DNA from 4 places in the Paenibacillus sp. HJGM_3 genome. Region 4 is predicted to be linked to each of the others. Evidence: riboswitches for the same ligand, from Rfam matches in the RefSeq annotation. Region 4 holds a riboswitch; each other region holds the start of a gene.
The links. Region 4 has a riboswitch for cyclic di-AMP ahead of kdpF (K(+)-transporting ATPase subunit F). Riboswitches for the same ligand answer to the same signal wherever they lie in the genome.

Region 1 (4,194 bases), on a different contig from region 4:
CCCGCTGCAGCCGCTTGCCGTGCACATGCCGGATTGCGATGCCGTCGCTGTGCTGGCTCTCCGTCTGCATACGGAGGAGGGGGAGGTCGTGACCCGCAATTTCACGACATTCGATGTGCGGAGCGGGCAGGCCGGCGGCCGGTATGAGGCGACCGGCGTGACGATCGGGGTGCCGGTCGGCCAATTCGCGAGCCACACGTTCCCCCACCAATGGAGCGCGATCCAAGGCCACAAGGCGAACGGAGCCCGGAGCGGCCGGTTCGACTACGAGATCGAGCTGCCGAGTCGGGAGGAGCTGCCGTTCCTCGGGAACGTGGAGCTGGTGTTCGAGGCGAGCGCCAAGCGCCTCCTGGCCCGGAACGTCGAAGGAGACAGCTACGCGAAGCCGGATATCTCGTTCATGCACGGAGCGGACGCGAATACGGAGCGTAATCCGAACACGTACTACATGACCGACGAAGAGCGTCACGAGTCGCGAATCCAAGTTTGCATCGACGGCGAGCCGATCGAGTCGTTCCTCCTGCCCGACGATCCGGCCGATAGCCGGGGCGTGCTCTCCTGGCACTATCAGCCGGTCTCGAACAAGCTGGACGAGGCGGGCTCATACGGGTACTTGTGCAAGGTCGCGGTTCCCGGACGCATCGCCGCCCGGCTGGAGCGGACACGCCGGCTGAAGCTCTCGCTGCAGGCGGATGAGGGTGGGCTGGCGCTGTACGGGCGCAACGCGGGGCGGTATCCGATCGACCTCCTCGTCCGCTGCGAATAACCCGCATGAAAAAACGGCTGTTCAAGGGTTTCCCTCGAACAGCCGTTTGCGCATTTAGCGGATTTGACCGCAAGCGATCCGGTCGCCGGAGTCGCCGGCGGGGTCGGTCTTGTAGTCGTCCGCCTTCTCATGAATTACGAGAGCCGTACCGCCCTCCTTGAGGAGCGAGTTCGGCTTTCCTTTTTCCAGCGTCACGTTGGGGTCGAAGAACTGGGCCTGCGCCTTCCCATCCGCGGTCACGACCAGATTCGGCAGATCGCCGGCGTGATAGCCCTTCGGATTATTGAATCCGTGCTGCTTGCCGGTCGGATTGAAATGGCTGCCGGCCGACTTGAAGTCCGGGGCCTTGCACTGGCCGGTTTCGTGAAGGTGGATGCCGTGCGCCCCCGGGGCGAGCTGGGCGGCATCGACTTCGAACAGGACACCGTGGCTCATCGGCGTCAAGCGGGCCGATCCGATTTTCGTGCCTTGGCCGTTCACGATGTCTATAGTCATCGGCTGACCCGCCGACGTCTCTACCGCCGACGAGTGGGTGGTCCGCGCTTGACCGCAGCCTGTAGCCGCCATTGCGCCTGCGAGCAGGAACGCGGCTAGCATGATGGATCGTTTCATTGAAGCTACCTCCTGTGTATTGAGTGGATCAGCTACATTATTTACCACCTGCGGCCAGAATACTCATCGTAGCGGAGGAATTTGTAGATGCATGTCGAATGTGGCTCCAATCAAGTTTCAGTATGGGTTTCATGAAATAGCGGAACGGTTGAAGCATAGTGGGGCTGTACCTTGACGCTGTTCCGGAGTTTCGGCAGCAAGCTGAATCGGCTTGAGGCGGTGGTCCGACCGGGTGTACTATAAGGGGGTAGGTTTGTTATAGCTAACTAACTCACTAATCCATCGAACAAGGAGTGGATCGTATGATCGGTCAAACGGCTTCGGCCGGATTCCAAATCGGGGTTCGCCGGACATTCCCCCTTACCCAGCAAGAAGCTTGGGACTTGCTGCTCACTCCGGAAGGGCTCGCGCTCTGGCTGGGCGAACTACGCTCCCTGGAGCTGGAGAAAGGGCACAAGTACTGCACCTCGGAGGGAACCTGCGGGGAGCTGCGCGTCGTGAAGCCGCTGCATCAGCTCCGTCTCACCTGGCAGCCGGAGAACTGGAGCAGCCCTTCTACGCTGCAAATCCGCGTGATCCCGAATCCCAAGCGCGCCGACGCCACCACGATTAGCTTTCATCAGGAAAAGCTGGAGAACAGCGTCATGCGGGAGCGGATGAAGGAGCGTTGGGAGGATGTGTCCGCCCAGCTTCTGGAGGTGGCTCAGTCCATTCAAGCAAAGCGATAATGCAGGTAGTATCGAACTACAAGTCCAAACCGATTCAACTTCCGCTCTAAGTCGGAAAAAGAGGCTGTCGATTCATTATGGAGGCTCATCGAACGGATGCAACTTGCGCTCTAGTTTGATTTCACAAACTTCCCCCAACACCGACTCCAATTGGATAAAATCGAACTACACGTCATACGGATCCATGATAGGGCTTCTTAAGCTCGAAATTGTACGATTGTCCTCTCGGTAGACAACGAAGCGTTGACTGCGGAGGGGATTTTTTATGAAAGTTTAGAACCAAAATCTGTGGGGTGACTCTTTTAGTTAATGAGAGTAGGATTAAAGGGCCGAATCAAATGAGTGAACCGGTCTACTGGCCGTTGTTCAATTCTTTGTACGGGGGATGCTTTATAGCTGATTTCCCTGATTGGGATCAGCAGGGGTGAATTTTCATTCCCTCATTTCGAGATCGCTCGGAATGATGGGGAGAATAGGGTTTCCTCGACCCGAACCCGTCAACTAACCTCGGAGGCAATACGATTTCTTGGAGGAGCCTACACATGTTCAAAAATAAGATGTTTACCAAGGGAGTTATTACCCTTGCCAGTGTTCTTGCATTAACAGGAGTTGGACAAGCTTCTGCATTCGCCGCAACCAACGATGCATCATCGATCACTTTTCCAGAAACGGTTCCGAGTATTGAGCAAGCGGCAAATCTGGATAAATTAATTGAAGCGGGCAAAACACAGCTTGGCGTCAAATGGCGCCAAAGCAAGCAGCAACCGGGTTATGGGTTTGATTGCTCGAATTTCACTTCCTGGGTATATAAAAGTGCATTAGGCATTGAGTTTTCCGGTTCATCGCGCGAACAACGCTACAACAGTAGTATTGGCTATCAGGTGATCCTTGACTCTGAGGACAAGTTCAAAAATTTGCAAGTCGGAGACGTGTTGTTCTTTAAGAACTCGGCCGATCCTGGCGACGGTTCCTTAAACCAGTCTACAAGCGGCGGCGGTGGTCATGTCGGAATTTATGCAGGTGAGATCGACGGCAAACATTACATCCTCCAATGCGGGGGCGGGCGTGGCAAAGTGACGTTTGAACCGATGGAAGGGACATGGTTCGCTCGATCTTTGGTTTATGCCAAAAGAATCGTCTAGAAACAATTACAAGAGACACCCTCACAGGTGTCTCTTGTTGCTCTCCGAAGGTTTTTAAGCGCCGGCTTTCAATTGCTCGTCCTTGCCCTTCAACCATTGCTCCAGCATGTCGACCGTCATGCTCTTCAACATGTCTGCATGATCATGGATGGCGTGATGCCACATGGCGGCTTCGACCTTATAAGCGTTGTCGTCCGTGACCGTGAATCCGCAGTTGCAAGTTAAAGTTTTCATAATAAAGTCCATCTCCTTAAATATAAATATCGTTAATCGTTGCTCGACATAGGCGCTTCCGACCAAGGATCGACGCCTGGGTCTTGGCCTTGGGCTAGCATCTCCAGGCGCGTCATATAATGCGTCCAGCCCTGAGTATGGGAGGCCATCTCCGTTGCCGGCAAGTCGGAATGGATCAAGTGCAACAGAGTGCCCTTATCGCGCGGCGTCAGCTGGAACGTAAGCGTGCTCGATCCCGGCGGGACCAGCTTCGACTTCTCCCAGCCCCATGTCATAACAATTCGCTCATGGGGAACAATTTCCTTATACTCACCCAGAGCGATGTCGCTGCCGTTAATATCGATCCGGTACTTGCCGCCGATCCGGGGCTCCAGGAGCACATGTCGTCCCATCCACTGTACCAGCTTGTCCGGATCGGTGAAGAACGAGAAGAGCGTCTCCGGCCGGCATTCGATGTAGATTTCTTTGGTAATCGTCTCACTGCTGCTGATTGTCATCTTGCAATCTCCTTTCCTCGGCTTCTGCCGCTTCCTTCAGACGCAGCAAGCTGTCGTCCCAGAAGCTGTCGATGTACATCTTCAGTTCGGCGAACCCGGTCCTCCTTATGCCGTAATAGCGTTTCGTACCGGCCCGCCTGACCACGACGAGTCCGGCCTCTTCAAGTACCTTGAGATGCTGCGAAATGGCGGGCGCCGAAATCTGGAATTGCGAC
Region 2 (4,194 bases), on a different contig from region 4:
AGCTGACCTCATGGAATTCATACGCTTGCACTTAATTAACTGACGATAGTCAGTTTTTTTGTTGATTTCAGGCAAACATCCGTGTTATCATACCCTACATACTAACCTGACCGTAGTCAGGTAAAATAAAGACTTCCGAAGGGGGGCGCGCGGGATGAACCGAAGAGATGAGATCAAGAAAGTCGCGGTCAGCCATTTGCTGCAGTACGGATTCGAAGGGACGAAGCTGGCGGAAATCGCCGACGAGGTCGGCATCAAAAAGCAGTCGATGTACGCTCACTTCGCGAGCAAAAAAGAGCTCGTCATCGAGATTCACGAGGAAGCGACCAAGCAGGAAATCGCCTTCCTGACCCTGTTCTTCGACGAGCATAGGGGCGTGCCGCTACGGAAGCTGCTCGATCGATTCGTGATCGAGATGCGAGACCGCTATTCGGACAATCAGAACGTAAAGCTCATGTTCCTCATGGCCTTCATGCCGCCCGAGCAGCTGCAGGAGCTGTTCCTGACGATGTACGAGCTCTACTCCCACCATCTGCTCCATCTGCTGGAGCTCGCTTCACGGGGAGATTCGACCCTTCGCGTCGATCCCAAGGAATGCGCCTTGGCGGTGCACACCATTTATGAAGGGTTGTCCGCCAAGCTTATTTTCGGCAACGCCGATTATTTCATTCAAGCGTCGACTACGACCTTTACCTTGCTGTGGCAAGGGCTGCTTCATCCCGGCGAATCGGTGGTGAGCTGAACCCCCAGCCGTTATCGCGGTTAAGTCTATATCATCTAGAGGTGCACCATGCAAGCGACCAACAACAATATCAACGACAACAATAAACTACTATCCCTCGAAACCGATTCCGTGGGCAAAGTGTTCGTCCGCTACCTAATCCCGTCCTTGATCGGCATGTTCATGATGTCCGTGAACGTAGTGGTAGACGGAATCTTCGTCGGACAACGGCTGGGCGAGGTGGCGCTGGCCGGCGTCAACGTCGCGGTTCCGGTGTTCTCGATCTACATCGCCATCTCGCTTTGGATCGGCATAGGGGGCGCGGCCCTCTATTCCAGACACTTGGGCGCGAGGGAGATTCGAGAGGCACGGGCCGTCTTCACGCACTCCCTGACGCTCATCTTCAGCCTGACCTTGCTGCTAGCCGCGATCACCTATGCCTTCCGCCAGCCGGTGGCTGTCTTCCTCGGCGCCAACGACGACACCATGCCGTATGTCATGGAGTATATGCACGTGATGCTGATCGGCGGCTTCGCCATCACCGTACAGAATGCGTTCAGCATCTTCGTCCGCAACGACGGCAATCCGAACTTGTCCATGGCTTCATTGATCGTAACCGCCGGCATCAATATTGTCCTGAACTATATCTTCTTGTTCGTGCTCGATTTCGGCGTGGGCGGCTCGGCGCTCGCTCTCGTGATCGGGGCGGCTGTCGGGGCGGGCGTCCTGTTCCTTCATTTCGGGCGCGCGAACAGCACCTTGCGCTTCGCCCTCCCCCGCCCCTCGTGGAGGCTGGCGAAGCTGACGTTCACGATCGGCTTCCCCAGCTTTATCGCCGAGGTCGGGATCGCCGTCTTCACGGCGGGCTACAACATGGCGATGGTGCGCTGGGCGGGTACGGTCGGCGTCTCCGCCTTCTCGATTCTGAACTATGTCCACAGCGTGATGCTCATGCTGTTCATCGGGATGGGATCGGCCGTTCAGCCGCTCGTCAGCTATTATCGCGGGGCTCAGCTGGTGGACCGGCAGCGGTCGACGATCCGCATCGCCGTGCGGACCGCGTTCGGCACCGGACTCGCCGTGCTGCTCATCGGTCTTACGTTCGCGGGCGGCATCGTCTCCCTGTTCGGATCGTTCCCCGCGGAAGTACGGGATTTGGCGGTTACCGGCATCCGGCTCTTTTTCATCGGCTACTTGTTCATGGGCGTCAACTTCGTCATGATGACCTATTTCCAAGCGACCGATCAGGTGAAGATGGCTACATGGATTACGGTGGCCCGTGAAATGCTGCTGATGGTGGCGATTTTATTCACCCTGCCTTACTGGATCGGGACGACCGGGATTTGGCTCGCGATTCCGCTGTCGGAGCTGATCGTACTGCTGACGGTGTATGCCTATCTGCGCCGCCGTTACAGCCGCCCGACTTAACGTTATTCCACATTCTGTAAATCATGACACAGCAAGGTTACGATAATGGATGATAAACGTTGCAATGCCGCAATAAGAGACGAAACCTTCTGCTGTTTCCGTTACCCTCGTCAATAAAGTCCAAAACCCGCCTTAACTCTCTGCCACTCGGGTTTACTTTGTTAGCGGAACCACGTATGATGTGTTCAACAACTTCATATTCCGTTGAATTCCCGAACAGGGAAACGGGGGAACCAACCGAGATCATCCGTGAGGATGGTTTCATGGGGTGAATCCTTTCACAAGCTTCACTGTGAATGGTAGGACACTCTCAAGTCCGAATCCGTCAGCTAACCTCGTAAACGTGATTGAGAGAGAACCTTGATCGCGCCTTGCAGCAACCGACTCGAACGTTATGCAAGAAGCCCGAGAGTAGAGTTTCTCTGCTCCGGGCTTCTTTTTGCTGCGCGTGAATCGATCCAATCACGAAGGGGGTGGTCCATCATGGATGAGCGATGTCGTCCATTCGCGCAACCATATCGTATAAAAAGAAAGGAAATCGGCATGAATATCCTTTATCCGATTATCGTGTTAATTTTGTTCGTACAATGGCTCGTGTGGCTTTCAGGGAAGCACAAGGAGCTTTGGATCATAAGAGGGAACAAGCGGCGGGTTAAGCCGGTTTATGCGCTCATGCTCCTGGCGGCAGCGGTGCTCGGTGTCGCGGGAATAACGGTTGGACTCGCTAGGGTCGCCGCCTCGTCTACGCCTGAGATTTTATGGCCTGTTCTTATCACTCTGCTGTTGATCGGCCTGATCTTTTTGTTGTGCTTAAAAGTGTTCTTGATGGACAGCCGCCCCACCTTTAAAGCGGTCTTGTATCCGAGTTTAACCTTCTCGTGCTTTTTGCTCGGCATTCAGTTGGTTTGTTTATTCATTTTGCAGCTATAGGGAGCCTTTCATCGGCTCTCCCGCAAACTTGGAGGGAACGACTCCATACGCTCGGCGAAAAAGGCGCGCGAAATAGATCGGCTCCATCCCTACATACCCGGCCACTTGCGCCACGGTCAGCCCGCCCTGCTGCCTCAGCAATTCCGCAGCCGTCTGCAGCCGAATCCGCTGCAAATCCTGCAAGGGAGTCGTGCCATGCACCTCCTTGAACAGCCGGATGACCTGCTTGGGCGAATACCCGACGTAGGAGGCCAGCTCCTTCAGCGAAAATCGCAAATGCATGTGGTCGTACATAAATTGAGTCGCCCGGTCCACCACCTGGTCCCGATACCGTCTTGGCGTTACATCCCGGGTAGAATTTGCAGCGCGGTCCGGCTTGGCGGCTTGCTTGCGGATCTCGACCAGCAAGGCGAACAGCCTCTCGCTGCAGGCCCACACGTCGTAGTCCGGTCCGGAGTGCAGCCATAGCTCGCGCAACAGGTCGGCGATCCGATCCATCTCCTTCAGCATCACTTGGAAGGGCGCCCGGTCGTAGCCCATCATTGGACTGAAGCCGGGTTGCTTTTCGAGGAACGTGGCGTACCCGACATGCCAGGGCTGCCCCGGGTTCGGCCTGTACTCATGGGGGAAATGATCGGGAATGTACAGCATGGTCCCCGGTCGTAGAATGTCCCAATCGTCTTGGCCGATCGGACGGAATGTCCCGGTACCGGACAGGGTGAAGAACAGCTGTCGCGCGGAGAACCCGGCAAGCCGGGACATGGGCTGTTGATGCTCGGTTCCTACAGTATAAAGGCTGATCGGGATTCCGTTGTCCTCGGCGGTGATCAAATTCGTTCTTAGGGCAAGCACGCTCGTAGTCTCCTCTCTCCTTCAGGATGTCCTTTTTGTGCGGATGAATGTCTCTTTTGAGCCATAGGCGAGTCCAGTATACCACAACTATAATCAGAAGGGATTGGACCCAACTTCAAGTTGAAGGAGAGATTCGCATTGAACCCCATCGCCGCTTATTGGGAAAATCTTAACGTACTCGAGGTCAACCGGGAACCGGCACGCGCCCACTACATTCCATATGGCAGTATCGCGGAAGCCAAGAACGCCAAACGGGGTACATC
Region 3 (4,194 bases), on a different contig from region 4:
GACACACGCGGTCACGCCGTTCGTGCCGCGAATCGCGTAGTGCAGCGCCTTTTTCCAGCTGGGCGGATAGCCGATGTTCAACGCGGAGGCGACCGTGTGCGGGTGAAGCTCCGGCTCGAGCCCGAGCTCCGGCACAGGCACGGGTGCCGGTGCAGCGGGTGCGAACTCTTCGCGATCGGCCTGTGCACCGAGTGCGGCGACGAGCCTGTGGAACGGCGCGGCGCCTTCCGCCTGCACGACTGCCACCCGAGGCAGCCGGTCGATGAAGCCGAGGGCATACAGATCGCGCAAGCCTTTGCCCAAGGCGGTTGCGTTGCTGAGTGCGCCGCCGGGGACGACGATCCAATCCGGCAGCGTCCATCCCAGCGTGTGCGCGAGCTCGTACACGATGCTCTTCTGGCCCTCGATCCGCCAAGGGTTGATCGAGTTCACCACGCAGGCGCCCGTGGCGCAGGCGCCCGTGGCGCCGCCCCCCGCCTCCCCCCGCAGGAGGGAGGCGATCCCGGCGTCGTAGCCGGCGCCGGTCAGTGACACGACGCGCGCCCCGTAGGCTCGCGTCTGATACAGCTTGCCGGCGGCGACGTGCGCGTCCGGCAGCAGCACGACCGCCTCGGCGCCCGCCATTGCGGCGTACATCGCGAGCGACGCCGACGTGTTGCCCGTCGACGTGCAGACGAAGCGGCGATGGCCTTCGGCCATCCCGCGCGAGACGGCAGCCGTCATGCCGTTGTCCTTGAACGAGCCGCTCGGGTTCTCGCTCTGCGCCTTCAGCAGCAGCCGGCGCACGCCGGCATATTTCGCGACGCTCTCCGGGGCATACAGCCCGGTGTTGCCTTCGTACTTCGTCACGATCGACTCGAGCGGCAGTTCGGGGTCGATCAGCTCCTTGTACCTCCACACCCCGCTGGCGTAGGGGGTCATACGCTCAGCCAGACGTGCGTCGAACAGCCGCTTCAGCCGCTCGGCATCGAGGCCCCGGACATCGAGCTCGACGTCGTACAAACCCCCGCAAGAGCATTGCAGAGGATGGGATTGCCCTTGCTCCTGCACTTGCATTTGACTATGCCCATGACCCTGCCCTCGCCCTTGCCCTTGCGCCCGCGGCTGTCCGCAATCCCAGCAAATCCAGGTTATCGTCATCTTGCAGCCCTCCTGTGTATTGGTGGTGGTGTTTAGCTCCACAATACATCAGCACGATTCATAAAACTAATATATAATAATACTCTATATATAAATATAATTTATGAGAAACAGGAGGGACTCGGATGAATTTGCATGCGCTGAAGCTCTTCCACACCGTAGCCCGCGAAGGCAGTGTGACCCGAGCGGCCGAAGTGTGGCGCATCAGCCAGCCGGCGGTCACGATTCAACTGCGCAATCTGGAGCGGGAGCTGGACCTCCCGCTGTTCGAGCCGAAGGGCAGGGGGATTGCCCTGACGGAAGCGGGGGCGATGCTGGCTGAGCAAGCCCGGCGGCTGTTCGCGCTCGAGGAAGAGATCGAGACGAATGTTGCGCTCCACCGCGAAGGCAAACGGGGTAAGCTTCGGATTGCGGCCACGAGCCTGCCTGCCCACCGCCTGCTGCCACAATGGGCCGCCGGCTACAAGATGCGCTATCCGGACGTAGAGCTCGTCCTGAGCTCCTGCAACAGCCAGGAGGCGGGGGAGCGGCTGCTCGGCTATGAGGCCGACCTGGCATTCATCGGCAGCGGCGAAGCTTGGCCGGAGCAGATTGATCGGGAACTCCTATTGGAAGACGAGATGGTGTTCGTCGTGCCGAGCGGCCATTCTTTGGCGAATAAGGAAGCGGACCTGGAGACGATGATGCGGGAGTTTTTTCTCGTGCGGGAAGCGGGCAGCTCCGCTCGCGACAGGCTGGAGCGGCTGTGCCGGGAACGGGGGCTGAGGCTCAGGATCGGCCTGACGTTCAACGGGATATCCGAGATGATCCGGGCCGTCGCCGCCGGCTATGGAGCGATGTTCGTGTCGCGGCTCGAGGTTCAGTCCGCCCTGTCGGACGGCGAGGTGGCCACCGTCCGGGTGCGGGGGGTGTCGCTTACGAACCCGATCCACATGTGCCGGCGCAAGGGGGAGACGCTCACGCCGACGGCACGCCATTTCGCAGCTTGGGTTCGAGAGCAGCTCGCCCGTTAGCCCCGGACAGAATACAAGCCCGGCACGGCGGGTAGTTCCGCAGCGTGCAGGGCTTGTGGGGTCACTCCAAAACTTTTGCTCAGAGGGTGTTTCAATTGGTGTAGTCTGCGGTTAACTGATTGTAGAGGTCGTCCCACAGAATACGGCGAGCGGATACGTACGTCTTCACGTAGTACTTCTCGCTCAGGTTGTTCTTCACAATGCCCTTGTCCGTGGCAGAGTGGATGAACACGCCATCGCCCAAGTAAATGCCCACATGGGAGATGCCGGAGCCGTCGGTGTTGAAGAACACGAGGTCTCCTTGTCTCAGGTCCTCTTTCGGAATCCAATACCCTTCCTTGTTCTGGGCCTTGGATTGATGGGTGAGCTCGTAGCCGAACTTGGCGAACACGTACTTGGTGAAGCCGGAGCAGTCGAAGCCGGTCTCAGGCGACATGCCTGCATACTTGTACTTCGTGCCTACCAGCTCGTCCACGGTGTGTTCGAGGACCGTTTCTGCGGAAGCGCTCCCAAGTTGAAAGCAGAGCAGCATCGCAAGACTGACGAACAACAAAGAAACCTTTTTCAAACAACAAACTCCTTCCAGAGCCTACGAGGTTAGCTGAGGGTTCGGTTGAAGGTTCCCTATGATCACTTTGAAGCGAGATCAATTCACCCGGATTGGTTCCCCCGTTTCCCGATAACCGGGAATTCGGCAAATATCGATTGTTTTTTCGTTCCGGCAGTATATATTCGCCTTGGTCTGCCAAAATCCTCCTCTCTCAGCAAAAAAAATCGCCGAAATGCAAAAAAAGCCCGAGATCCTTAGCGGATTTCGGGCTTTTAAGGGTAAAAACCGAACTATGTGCCGTGATTTTCTGTAAAATGGTGGTATTGCGTCGAAACGGCCCACAGCTTGAACAGCATTTTCAGCACATGGAACGCTTGATGCAGGATCAGGGCGGAGATGCCGGCCCACCATAGCGTTGCGGTTAAAGTCAAAGCGGTCAAGAGCCCCGAGAACAGGAGAAGCAGGGAAGCGAGCACGAGTGCTACGGGGAACCGCCGAATGAGGACGCCGATTGTGTCGAGCGTTGGCGCTTGCGTCGTACGGCCGATCATGATGTACAGGAAGATCAAATGGATCATGTAGCCGTAGGCGAACATGCCGACGATCCAGGGCGCGAGCTGCGAGAGCAGCTGCTCGTACGAGGTGAAGGCGTGAATCGCCCGCTTGGCGATAGGAATAAGCCAGTATAGCGGAATGACCGTAAAAGCCATCTGCAGCACGTAGTACAGGCTGAAGGGACCGCTCAGTTCCTTCACCCCTCGGAAGAAGCGGTAGCCCGCGTTCAGGTGGGTGTTGTGAATGGAGTAGAAGATCCCGGCGTTGATCATCGGGGTAAGCGCCATTCGAATCAGAATTAGTGCGCATAAAGTCCATAGGTAAGGATGGCTTATATTCGTCTTCACGAGTTGGAATTCCCCTTCGGCGAGGAACAGGTGCGTTGCAGTACTCGGCAAGTGGCCGCCGGGATAGCGGTGCATGAGCGGGACGACGATCGACTTGACGAACAAGAGCAGCATCAGCCCCCAAACGAATTGATACAGCCATAGCACGATCAGCAGAAAATATTGCGAAACGGTCGTTCGGAACCCGTCCTTCAAATAATGCAGCATCGCTTTTTGCTCCTTCCCCGCCAGGGCTTACCAGGCGACCCCGTCTACTAACGTCTCGATCAGCTTTACCAGCCCGATGTTCCATCGGACCTTCCATTGCTCATCCACCTGGGTTTGATAAAAGTTGTTCATGCGTTTGTTCTCCAAAATCAGCGTGTGCTGCGGATCGATGGCGACCCACTCCAGCGGGGCGTTGCTCGTAAGCGTGAACAGCACTTGCGCGTCGTGGCCTTCCCATGTGCGATCGACGGTAGAGCCGTCCGTAAAATGGAACTGGACCGGAACGTTCTTGTAGGAAGCCCCGAGCTTCCGTATGACTACGCTGTTCTCGTATACGCTCTGGCCGTCCACTTTCGTTCGTTTCGACAGCACCTTATCGACG
Region 4 (4,194 bases):
CTGGGTGACGCGGTCCATGCCCGCGATCCCGATCGCCGACAGCAGCCCGCCGATCGTAGTCGGGATGAGGCAGACGAGCAGTGCGATCAGCACGGGGATCGTCAGCTCGACATCCACGAACTTCGCGATCGGCGCCAGGGTGGCGACGACGATCAGGAAGATGAGCGTCAGCGAGGTGAGCAGCGTGTTCAGCGCGATCTCGTTCGGCGTTTTCTGCCGCTTCGCGCCTTCGACGAGCGAGATCATCCGGTCGATGAACGACTCCCCGGGATCGCTCGTAATCCGGATCGTTAGTTGGTCGCTGACGAGGCGGGTGCCCCCGGTGACGGAGCTGAAGTCGCCGCCCGCTTCCTTGATGACCGGGGCGGATTCCCCGGTAATGGCCGATTCGTCCACGGAGCCGAGCCCCTCGATGACTTCGCCGTCGCCCGGGATCATCTCGCCTTGCGAGACGACGACGATGTCCCCTTTACGCAAGTCGGTGGACGGCACCTGCTTGATGACGCCGTTCACCCGCTTGTTCGCGGTGATTTCTTTCTTCGTCTTCTTGAGCGAGCTGGCCTGTGCCTTCCCTCGCCCTTCGGCTAGAGCCTCGGCGAAATTGGCGAACAAGATCGTGAAAAGCAGAATGAGGAAGACAGTGCAATTGAACCCGATATCCTCCTCGGTTCCGAAATACCCAGGGAGCAGCGTCATTAGCAGCACGACGAACGTGCCGACTTCTACGACGAACATGACCGGATTTTTCATCATGGAGACCGGGTTCAGCTTGACAAAGCTGTCTACCGCAGCTTGCTTGACGATATCGCCGGTCAATAACCCTTTTCGTTTTGAACTCATGGTTGATCCCCACCTCTTCTATTAGCGAATCGTCAAATGTTCCGCGATCGGTCCCAGCACGAGTACCGGCAGGAAGGTCAGTGCCCCGATAATGAGGACCGTCCCGACCAGAATACCCACGAACAACCCGTTGTCCGTCCGGAACGTCCCGATCGTCTCCGGCACCCATTGCTTGCGTACGAGAGAGCCGGCCACCGCCAGCATCGCGATCATGGAGATGTAACGGCCTAGCAGCATGACGAGCCCGGTAGAGATATTCCAGAATGGCGTATTGTCGCCCAGGCCCTCGAAGCCCGACCCGTTGTTGGCCGCAGACGACGTATATTCATACAGCACCTGTGAGATGCCGTGGAACGATGGATTCGTGATGGCGACTTTCCCTAGCTCCGTCAGAAGCGCAATCGCCGTTGGCCCCAAAATGATAAGCGGATGCACCAGAATCGCGATCGCAATCAGCTTCATCTCCCGAGGCTCGATCTTGCGCCCGAGGAATTCCGGCGTACGTCCGACCATCAGGCCGGCTAGGAACACCGCCAGCATGGCGTACATCAGCATGTTGACGAGCCCGACCCCTTTGCCGCCGAACACGTTGTTCAGCATCATGAGAGACAGCGGCGTAATCTGGCCGAGCGGGGTCAGCGTATCGTGCATGTTGTTGACCGAGCCGGTCGTCGCCGCCGTCGTTACGGTGGTGAACAAGGACGACTGCGCGATACCGAAGCGGACTTCCTTGCCCTCCATACTGCCCTGGGAGGCGTCGATGCCGAGCCGGTTCATGACGGGGTTGCCGTTCGACTCGGACGCATAGTTCAGGGCGAGGAAGGCGACGAATAAGAGCATCATGCTGGAGAAAATAACCCAGCCTTGCTTGCGGCTCTTGGCGAACAAGCCATACGTGTAAGGCAGCGCCGCACCTATTACCCACATAGACAGAATTTCGATGACGTTCGTGAGCCCGTTCGGGTTCTCGAACGGGTGGGCCGAGTTGACGCCCATGAACCCGCCGCCGTTCGTTCCCAAGTGCTTGATCGATACCAGCGAAGCCACCGGTCCGATCGCGATCTGCTGCTCCTGCCCCTCCAGTCCGGTGACCGTCTGCGTCGGCTTGAGCGTCTGCGGGACGTGCAAGGCGACCAGCAGCAGCGTCACGACCAAGGCGATCGGGAAGAACACCCGCGTATGCGCCCTGACGAAATCCTCGAAGAAGTTGCCGATCTGATGCCCCTTGCTCGTAATCCCGCGGATGAACGCGATCGCGACGCACAGGCCGGTGGCGGCCGAGGTGAACATCATCATCATGATGACGATCATCTGGGAGAAGTAGCTTAGGCCTGTCTCCCCGCTGTAATGCTGCAGGTTCGTATTGGTTATGAAGCTGATGACCGTGTTGAAGCTCAGCGTCGCTTCCATATTACCGATATCGTTCGGATTGAGCGGCAGAAACTTCTGCAGCCTCAGGATGAGGTAACAGAAAGCGACTAGCGCGATATTGGTGACGATGAAGCTGAGGGCGTACGTTTTCCAAGTCATACCCTTGCGGTCCTTCACCCCGATCAGGGCGAATAAGGGCCGCTCGACGAAGCCGAACCAGCGGTCCGTCGCGTTCGCTTCATTGCGAAATACGTTGTATAAGTAAGTGCCCATTGGCTTGACGAGCAGCAAGAGCACTACTATGACGATAGTAATCTGCAAGACGCCCATAGTTGACAGTGTCCTCCCTTGACGGAATCCCGGCTAAAATTTTTCCGGATGGATCAGCGCATATACCAGGTACAAAAAAAGGAGCGCGGTGCAAACGAGCACTACAATCATGGCTGTTCGGCCCCTTCCTCGATCACCCGGCCGCACCAGTACAGGAACCCGGTGAAGACGAAATAAGTCGCCGCCAAGAGCAGCAGCATATACAGATCGGTCATCGCGATCGCCTCCGATTTTCATCACGTGCTTTCACAGTTTTCAATAGCGTTCCAAAAAAATGCAAAAAAAACCACAGAGGCATTAAGCCCTGTGGTCTGACGTCAGATCACACGCTTCATCATCCTCTCTCCAAAGGCATGCCGCAGGTGTGGATACCGGCTCTGCCATCCTACGCTTACGAGGTTAGCTGACGGATTCGGGCGGTGAGAGTCGCCCTACCCGGTACGTGCGATGTACCGGGATTCACCCCATGCCTCCTGCGTTTGACGGCTCTCACACCGTCGCCCGCGGGACGCGTTTGGTTCCCCCGCTTTCCCAGGCCTCAGGCCCAGGAAACTCAGCGATTCGTTCCGAACGGTCGGTTCGGATTAATCTGAGTCGTATCTTACGCTTGCCGGGTCGTTCTGTAAATGGAGGACGGCTTTCATTTTGGAGAGGGAACGGTAGGGGCGAGGGGCTAATCGAATAGGGGCTCCGATTTTCTCTATGATGCTCTGTATTTCGTGTATTTTCGCTTGATTGGCGAAACGCCTGCAAATGAGATAGCACGCATGTGGAGAATGGAAGAGATGCGCGGTTGTATCCGTTTTATTGAGAGGAACCGGGGGATATGGGCTGTTTTTCCCGAAATTGAGGATTGGGCCGGCATAGGCGGGTGAGAGGTTTCTTAGTTTTGCGGGGTGCGGGATGCGGGGTGCGGGCCCGGAGGGTGTAGACTCGATTAACGGAAAAATTTGCTGCTAACCTGATTTTCGAGGTGATTCCAACCCAAATAACGGAAAATTTTGCCGCTAATCCATTTTTTCGATTGCAAAACAACCCCATTCACATCGTTAGCAGCAAAAATGTTCATTATTTTTATGAGATCGATGAAAATCGAGCAATAGCGGAAAATTTTTCCGTTATCTATGAAAAGCCGATTTACTGAGCCGAGACCTAACTGTTCCATCACCTCATCCGATCATCCGCCAGCCCTCGTTACTTAATTACTTGTCATTCCCGGAACATATATCCCATGACCCCCGATCCGATGTCAGATTCCCAAGAACGTGTGATTTGTTCTCCCTCCGTCACCTTACTGTAATCCGTGCACCCAGCCTATGGGAACTTATACCGGACCAGTTTCCGCTTCCTGGCGCCAAAAAAACCGGCCTATGGCCGGTTTTTGCTTAGCTCTTTACTTGGAACTCTGCCAGCGGAACGGGTTCGTGCCGAAGAAAATGTCCGGGTTCGCCTGCACATTGTGCATCCAGAACGTGAAATGAAGATGGGGGCCGGTTGAAAATCCAGTCGTGCCTACGAGGCCGATGATGTCGCCTTTCTTGACCTTGTCGCCGGTCTTCACGTTCAACTGCAACATATGCGCATATTGGGAGAAGAGGCCCATGCCGTGGTCGATATAGATGGCGTTGCCGGTCAAGTACAGCGTCTCCGCCA

Region 1: another riboswitch for cyclic di-AMP. It lies ahead of ACI5FR_RS09380 (C40 family peptidase); the one in region 4 lies ahead of kdpF (K(+)-transporting ATPase subunit F).
Region 2: another riboswitch for cyclic di-AMP. It lies ahead of ACI5FR_RS13375 (hypothetical protein); the one in region 4 lies ahead of kdpF (K(+)-transporting ATPase subunit F).
Region 3: another riboswitch for cyclic di-AMP. It lies ahead of ACI5FR_RS18800 (C40 family peptidase); the one in region 4 lies ahead of kdpF (K(+)-transporting ATPase subunit F).

Annotation. Positions count from the first base shown of each region.
Region 1 covers NZ_JBJGED010000006.1:197,476-201,669, reverse strand. The annotation lists gene ACI5FR_RS09395 (glycoside hydrolase family 2 protein) at 1-766, shown strand, start outside; gene ACI5FR_RS09390 (superoxide dismutase family protein) at 821-1,378, opposite strand; gene ACI5FR_RS09385 (SRPBCC domain-containing protein) at 1,681-2,106, shown strand; cyclic di-AMP (ydaO/yuaA leader) riboswitch at 2,424-2,637, shown strand; gene ACI5FR_RS09380 (C40 family peptidase) at 2,649-3,248, shown strand; gene ACI5FR_RS09375 (hypothetical protein) at 3,303-3,482, opposite strand; gene ACI5FR_RS09370 (SRPBCC family protein) at 3,515-3,979, opposite strand; gene ACI5FR_RS09365 (ArsR/SmtB family transcription factor) at 3,960-4,194, opposite strand, start outside.
Region 2 covers NZ_JBJGED010000010.1:111,066-115,259, reverse strand. The annotation lists gene ACI5FR_RS13385 (TetR/AcrR family transcriptional regulator) at 155-742, shown strand; gene ACI5FR_RS13380 (MATE family efflux transporter) at 791-2,149, shown strand; cyclic di-AMP (ydaO/yuaA leader) riboswitch at 2,342-2,508, shown strand; gene ACI5FR_RS13375 (hypothetical protein) at 2,633-3,079, shown strand; gene ACI5FR_RS13370 (AraC family transcriptional regulator) at 3,074-3,931, opposite strand; gene ACI5FR_RS13365 (glycoside hydrolase family 2 TIM barrel-domain containing protein) at 4,070-4,194, shown strand, end outside.
Region 3 covers NZ_JBJGED010000017.1:36,014-40,207, reverse strand. The annotation lists gene ACI5FR_RS18810 (threonine synthase) at 1-1,056, opposite strand, end outside; gene ACI5FR_RS18805 (LysR family transcriptional regulator) at 1,266-2,153, shown strand; gene ACI5FR_RS18800 (C40 family peptidase) at 2,245-2,721, opposite strand; cyclic di-AMP (ydaO/yuaA leader) riboswitch at 2,725-2,860, opposite strand; gene ACI5FR_RS18795 (hypothetical protein) at 2,994-3,812, opposite strand; gene ACI5FR_RS18790 (M1 family metallopeptidase) at 3,840-4,194, opposite strand, start outside.
Region 4 covers NZ_JBJGED010000003.1:26,880-31,073, reverse strand. The annotation lists gene kdpB (potassium-transporting ATPase subunit KdpB) at 1-840, opposite strand, end outside; gene kdpA (potassium-transporting ATPase subunit KdpA) at 862-2,541, opposite strand; gene kdpF (K(+)-transporting ATPase subunit F) at 2,575-2,652, opposite strand; cyclic di-AMP (ydaO/yuaA leader) riboswitch at 2,915-3,110, opposite strand; gene ACI5FR_RS04300 (M23 family metallopeptidase) at 3,935-4,194, opposite strand, start outside.